Regions from separate parts of the Mesorhizobium sp. P170090 genome, predicted to be linked through region 2. Evidence: predicted binding sites of a transcription regulator. Region 2 holds the regulator's gene; the other holds the start of a gene.
What was found. The regulator PhoB, encoded in region 2, activates phosphate uptake and scavenging genes when phosphate is short. The targets are predictions, from matches to a motif close to TGTCATNNANCTGTCAT.
Positions count from the first base shown of each region.

Region 1: the regulator PhoB is predicted to act here: its motif matches at 1,655-1,671, upstream of olsB (l-ornithine N(alpha)-acyltransferase).

Region 1 covers NZ_JBYNWH010000001.1:6,262,747-6,266,024, reverse strand. The annotation lists gene AC3EML_RS30265 (trimeric intracellular cation channel family protein) at 1-623, shown strand, start outside; gene olsB (l-ornithine N(alpha)-acyltransferase) at 716-1,591, opposite strand; gene AC3EML_RS30255 (response regulator) at 1,866-3,278, opposite strand, start outside.
Region 2 covers NZ_JBYNWH010000001.1:194,045-197,322, reverse strand. The annotation lists gene pstB (phosphate ABC transporter ATP-binding protein PstB) at 1-591, shown strand, start outside; gene phoU (phosphate signaling complex protein PhoU) at 633-1,337, shown strand; gene phoB (phosphate regulon transcriptional regulator PhoB) at 1,354-2,043, shown strand; gene AC3EML_RS00960 (ROK family protein) at 2,074-3,278, opposite strand, start outside.

The sequences.
Region 1 (3,278 bases), 6.1 Mb from region 2:
TCGACCTCCTCGACTATGCTGGCGTCGCCGTCTTTGCCGCGACCGGGGCGTTGGCGGCTTCGCGCAAGCAGCTCGACATTATCGGCTTCCTGTTTCTGGCCAGCGTCACCGGCATTGGCGGCGGCACGCTTCGCGACGTCATCCTCAACCTGCCCGTCTTTTGGGTCGCCAACTCCGGCTATGTGCTGGTTTGCGCGGCGGTTGCGGTGCTGGTCTTCTTCATCGCCCACCGCGTCGAATCCCGCTGGAAATGGCTGCTCTGGCTCGACGCCATCGGATTGGCGGCCTTTTCCGTAATGGGCGCGGCCAAGGGGCTGGCCATCACCGGCTCGCCGGTCGTCTCCGTTGTTATGGGCGTGTTGACCGCCACATTTGGCGGCATCCTGCGCGATCTGCTGGCCGGCGAGCCATCGGTGCTGCTCAGGCCCGAAATCTACGTCACCGCCGCACTCGCGGGCGCCGGCCTCTACACACTTGGCGATCTTGCCGGCCTGCCGCCGCTCGCCTCGGATATCGCCGGCTTCGTCGCGGCTTTCCTGGTGCGCGGCGGCGCGCTGAAATTCGGCTGGACCTTTCCGTCCTACAAGAGCCGCCCGGGACGGCGACCGGAGGATATTCCGTAGGGAGAGGGATTAGGGAATAGGGAATAGGGAATAGGGAATAGTCGGTAGTCAGCATTCGCGGCAGCCTTCACTACTGCCTACTGCCTACTGCCTCACGCCGCAAAGCGCTGCGCTTCCCCGCCATAATAGTTGACGTAGCGGGCGCCGATTTCCTTGACCGGCATCACCACGAACACATCGACGGTGGAGAACTCACGGTCGATGACGCAGCCGTCGCCGATGCGGGCGCCGACGCGCAGATAGCCCTTGACCAACGGCGGCATGGCCGCAATCGCCGCCTTGGCGTTGACCGCCTCGATCGGCATAAGGTCCATCGAGCAATAGCGCCCGGAGACCGCCCGCACATCCCAGGCGGAGTTGGTCCGGCAGTGATGGGCAAGGTAGGTGAGCGCCTCGGCATGCGCAGCCGGCACCGTGCCAGGGAACGAGGCACAACCGGTCATCACGCCGATCTCATAGTGGTTGATGTAGGCCCAGATGCCTTGCCACAGCGCCTCGATGGTGCGCTTCGAGCGGTATTCCGGCAGCACGCAGGAGCGGCCGAGCTCAAGGAAGCGCTGGCCAGGATGGCGGGCGATCAGCTTGGTCAGTTCGAACTCGCCTTCGGAATAGAAGCCGCCGGCGGTCGCCGCAATCTCTTGCCGCAGCAGGCGGTAAGTGCCGACGATGCGGCGATGCTCGGGGCCGGAGATCGAGGTGTCAAGCACCAGCAGATGGTCGCACAGCGGGTCGAAGCGGTCGGCGTCGCGCCGGTCCTGCGCCTGGAACAGGTCCTTCCTGGCGCCAAGCTCGTCATAAAACACCCGGTAGCGCACTTCCTGCGCGGCGGCGATCTCGGCCTCATTGCGGGCAAGCCGCACTTCGAGATTGCCGATACGGCCCAGCGGTGCGCCTGTTGCGACGGCATCGGCGTTCCGCGCGGCGAGCAAAGCGCCGCCTGCGCTGGGCCGAGTGTCACATTCCGGCATAACTGTATGCACGAGTGATTCTCCTTCGAGCCATCCCTCTTGGCACGGGGATACGGTGTAGGTGCAACAGGATTGTGACAGTACCGTGATACGGCGCGACGGGCAATACTTCGTCGGCTGGCGAAAACCCTCATTCGGCTACCTACGTGACGCGAGGATTGCGCCAGCGTCGCCTTGAAGCGCGTCGCGCTAGGACGATTTACGCGACGCGCTTCAAGTCTTTGTTTTGCATGTCGTCTTCTCAAAACCGGGGCCACTTTTGAGCGACATGAATTCAGGCGGCCACCTGGCCCTCGACGGCATGGACCAGCGCGTCGGGATCGAGCGGCTTGGTGACAAAGCCGCTGGCGCCATGGGCGAGCACGGTGTGGCGGGTCTTTTCCTGGCTGTCGGCCGAAAGCACCATGATCGGAACCGGCGGCACAGCCATTTCCTCCTCGTGGCGGCGGATGGCGGCGATCGCGTCCAGCCCGTCCATGACCGGCATGTGCAAATCCATCAGCACCACATCGAAGCGATTTTTCAGCCCGGCTTCGGTCACCGCCTCGACCGCGGCCTTGCCATTGCCGACCACTTTCACGCGATGTCCCGCCTTCAAAAGCGTGGCGCGGGCAAGCATGGCGTTGATGTCGTTGTCTTCGGCGATCAGCACCGACAAACCTTGCTGGCGCCCGCCATGGGCACGAAGCGAGGACGCGCCGGTCTTTTCCGGCTTGGGCGGCGGCAAGGCAGGGGCATGACTGGTCAGCAGCACGCGCAGCAGGGTTTCGCCGCGCACCGGCCTCGCCAAGAAGGTGGCGTAGCCGCTGGTGCGGAATTCGCCAAGCATGCCGCGGTCGGTCGGCGCGATCAGCGTGATCGCCTCGCAATCGGCAAAGCCACTCTGGCGCAGGCGCTTGAGCAGTCTGCCGTCGCCGTCCTCCAGGGCCGCGTCGATCAACAGCACATCGCAATGTTCGGCGAAGGGCGTCGCCTGGGAAGCGGTTGCGGCGACGTCGACGGCGCCGCCATGGGCGCGGATGGTGCGGGCGATGGCGTCCGCCTCGACGGCGTTCTTCGACACGATCACGGCGCGCCGGCCGGCGAGGATGTTCTGCCGGTTCTGCGGTGCTTCGGTTGCTCCTGCGGCCGGGATCTCGAAGACGAATTCCGATCCCTCGCCAAGCCGGCTCGACACCGAAATGGCACCGCCCATGGCGGTCACCAGCCGCCTTGAGATAGCAAGACCGAGGCCGGCGCCGCCATGGGTGCGGGTCGAGGTGCCGTCGGACTGTTCGAATTCCTCGAAGATGCGCTCCATGTCGTCTTCGCGCAGGCCAGGGCCGGTGTCGGCGACGGTGAAGCAGATGCGGTCGCTGGTCTCGGTGCGGGCCCGTGCAACCGAAACCAGCACGCCGCCGGTGTCGGTGAACTTGATCGCATTGCCGATCAGGTTGAGCAGCACCTGCCTGACTCTTCCCGGATCGGCCATGATCATCTGTGGCACGTCGGGCTCGACATGACAGCCGAGGCCGATGTTCTTGGCGAAGGCTTTGGCCGCCATCAGTTCGATGATGTTGTCGGCGATTTCGCGCAGCGATGTCGGCTGCGGCTCCGGGTCGAAACGGCCGGCCTCTATCTTGGAATAGTCGAGCAAATCCTCGATGAGCGCCAAAAGGGCGCTGGCCGAGGTCGAGACAGCGCCGAC
Region 2 (3,278 bases):
ATCGATTCGGCGCGGGTGACCGGCAAGATCACGCTCGATGAAGACGACATCTACGACAAGAACATCGATGTCGTCGAACTGCGCGCACGCGTCGGCATGGTGTTCCAGAAACCCAACCCGTTCCCGAAGTCCATCTACGAGAACGTCGCCTACGGCCCGCGCATCCATGGGCTGGCCAAGCGCAAGTCCGACATGGACCAGATCGTCGAGCAGAGCCTGAAGAAGGCGGCGATCTGGAACGAGGTCAAGGACCGCCTGCAGGAGCCCGGCACCGGCCTGTCCGGCGGCCAGCAGCAGCGCCTGTGCATCGCGCGCGCCATCGCCGTGTCGCCGGAGGTGATCCTGATGGACGAGCCCTGCTCGGCGCTCGATCCGATCGCCACCGCCCGTGTCGAGGAGCTGATAGACGAGCTGCGCCAGAACTACACGATCGTCATCGTCACCCATTCGATGCAGCAGGCGGCGCGCGTGTCGCAGCGCACGGCGATGTTCCATCTCGGCTATCTCGTCGAGGAGGGCGCCACCGACAAGATGTTCACCAACCCCGACGACAAGCGCACCCAGGACTACATTACCGGCCGCTTCGGCTGAGCCGTCCGGCGGGTGAATTTTCAGGCACGAGGACCAAGATCATGGGTGAACATACCGTCGCCTCCTTCGATGAAGAGCTCGGGCAGATCAGCAAGCTGATCCGCGACATGGGCGATCTGGCAGGCTCGATGGTCAGCGGCTCGACCAGGGCGCTGCTCAATTCGGACAATGCGCTGGCACAGCGTGTCGTTTCCGACGACGCCATCATGGATGCGCGCCAGCGCGAACTGGACGACCGCGCCATCACGCTGATCGCCAAGCGTCAGCCGATGGCCAACGATCTGCGTGCCGTGGTCGGCTCGATCCGCATGGCGGGCGACCTCGAGCGCATCGGCGACCTCGCCAAGAACATCGCCAAACGCGTCGGCACCGTGGGCTTGAGCGTCACGCCGCGCGACCTCTCGCACTCCATCGACGCCATGGCGCAGCTGGTGCTGATCCAGGTGCAAGGCGTCGTCGAGGAATATGCCGCCACCGATGCGGCAGCGCTTGCAAAACTCAGGAATGACGACGAGCGCATCGACGTCAAATACACGTCCGTGTTTCGTGAGCTCTTGACCTACATGATGGAAGACCCTCGCAACATCACCGCCTGCACGCATCTCTTGTTCTGCGCCAAGAATCTTGAGCGCATCGGCGATCATGTCACCAACATCGCCGAAAATGCGTATTATGTGCTGACCGGCCAGCAACTGCCCGCCAATCGTCCGAAGCAGGACGAGACGGCGATGGCCATGCCGGCCTGATGAGGGTGAACTGCCGATGATCGCGCCACGCATCATGGTCGTGGAGGACGAGGAGCCGCTAGGCGTGCTCCTCCGCTACAACCTCGAATCCGAAGGCTATCACGTCGAGGTGGTGACACGCGGCGACGAGGCCGAGATCCGCCTGCAGGAAAACGTGCCCGATCTCCTGGTGCTCGACTGGATGGTGCCCGCTGTTTCCGGCATCGAGCTCTGCCGGCGCCTTAGAGTGCGGCCCGAAACCGAGCGGCTGCCGATCATCATGCTGACCGCGCGCGGTGAGGAAAGCGATCGCGTGCGCGGCCTGTCCACCGGCGCCGACGACTATCTGGTCAAGCCATTCTCGACGCCGGAGTTCATGGCGCGCGTGAGGGCGCTGCTGCGCCGGGCCAAGCCGGAAGTGCTGTCCAGCGTGCTCAAGGTCGGCGACATCGTGCTCGACCGCGAGTCGCACCGTGTCTACCGCAAGAAGAGCGAGATCAGGCTCGGACCGACCGAGTTCCGGCTGCTCGAATTCATGATGCGCCATCCCGGCCGCGTGTTCTCGCGCAGCCAACTGCTCGACAATGTCTGGGGCGAGACGATCTATATCGACGAGCGAACCGTCGACGTCCATGTCGGGCGCTTACGCAAAGCGGTCAACAACGGCCGCATGCCGGATGTCATCCGTACCATTCGCGGCGCCGGCTACGCGATCAGGGAAGACTAGGATGCTGCGCGTCGCGCCGTTGCCGGCCATTCAGGCGACATGCTTGCCGGATTTGGCCTGAATGCCCGGCGCGAAAATCTCCTGATCGACGAAGCCGAGCGCGCGCATGGCACAGCCTTCGCGGATCAGCGGCAGCTCGTTGGGCTCGGTGTCGAAGGAGATCGATTTCGAGTGCTGGCCGCCGGCGGTCTGGGCGATCGCTTCGCGCAATGCCGGTTCGATCAAGTCGAAGGCGGCGGCGCTGACGCCTACCATGGCGACGGGTGCCGGATCGATCAGCGCAAACAGGCTGCCGAGGCCGAAGCCGAGCGCCTCGCCGGCCTTGCGATAGGCTTCGCGCTCCGGGCCGTCGGTTTCGCGGGCGCGCGCGGCGAGTGCGCGCATATCAGCGTCGCCGATATCGACCGGCTCGGCATCCTCGCCCATCATTTTGGCGCTGCGCCAGATGGCGTAGTTTCCGGCATAGGCCTCGACGCAGCCGCGCCGCCCGCAGCGGCAGAGCGCGCCGCCCGGACGGTGGATCATGTGGCCGAACTCGCCGCCCGAGGAATGGGTGCCGGTGAAAAGTTCGCCTTTCAGCACCAGTCCCATGCCGATGCCGTGCGATAAGAGGATGGCGATAAAATTGTCGCGGTAGCGCTCGGGCTGGCGCCATTGCAGCGCCACCGCCATCATATTGCAGTCGTTCTCCATGGTGGCCGGAATGCCGAATTCCGCTTCCAACATGTCGGCGAAGGCAATGTCGGTCAGTGGCGTGATTGGCGACCACAGCATGGCCCGCGCCTGCGAATCGGTGATGCCCTGGATGCCCATGGCAATGCGGGCGATGCTCTGGACGTCCAGGTCCGGGTCCTCGAGACGCCGCCGGACGATTGCTACGCATTCGCCGATCAGTTCGTCGCGCGGCATGGTCAGCGTGTCGAGCCGGCGCTGTTCTTCCGCGACCACCTGGCCGGCATAGTCGATGACGGTGACGGAGAGGAAGTTCAGCGACAGCACCACGGTCATCACCGCCGCCGCTTCCGGATTGAGGCCAAGGCCGACCTGCGGCCGGCCGCGTTTCAGCGAGCCGGTCTCGCCAGGCTTGCCTTCAATCAGGATGCCTTCTTGAATCAGATCAGACGAGATTGCCGATATGGTCGAATGGCTGAGGCCGGTGGTCGCCGCAATCTCGGTCCGCGACGGCTGGCCGGCCCGGCGCACGGCCGAAATCACCATCGCGCGGTTGCGACGGC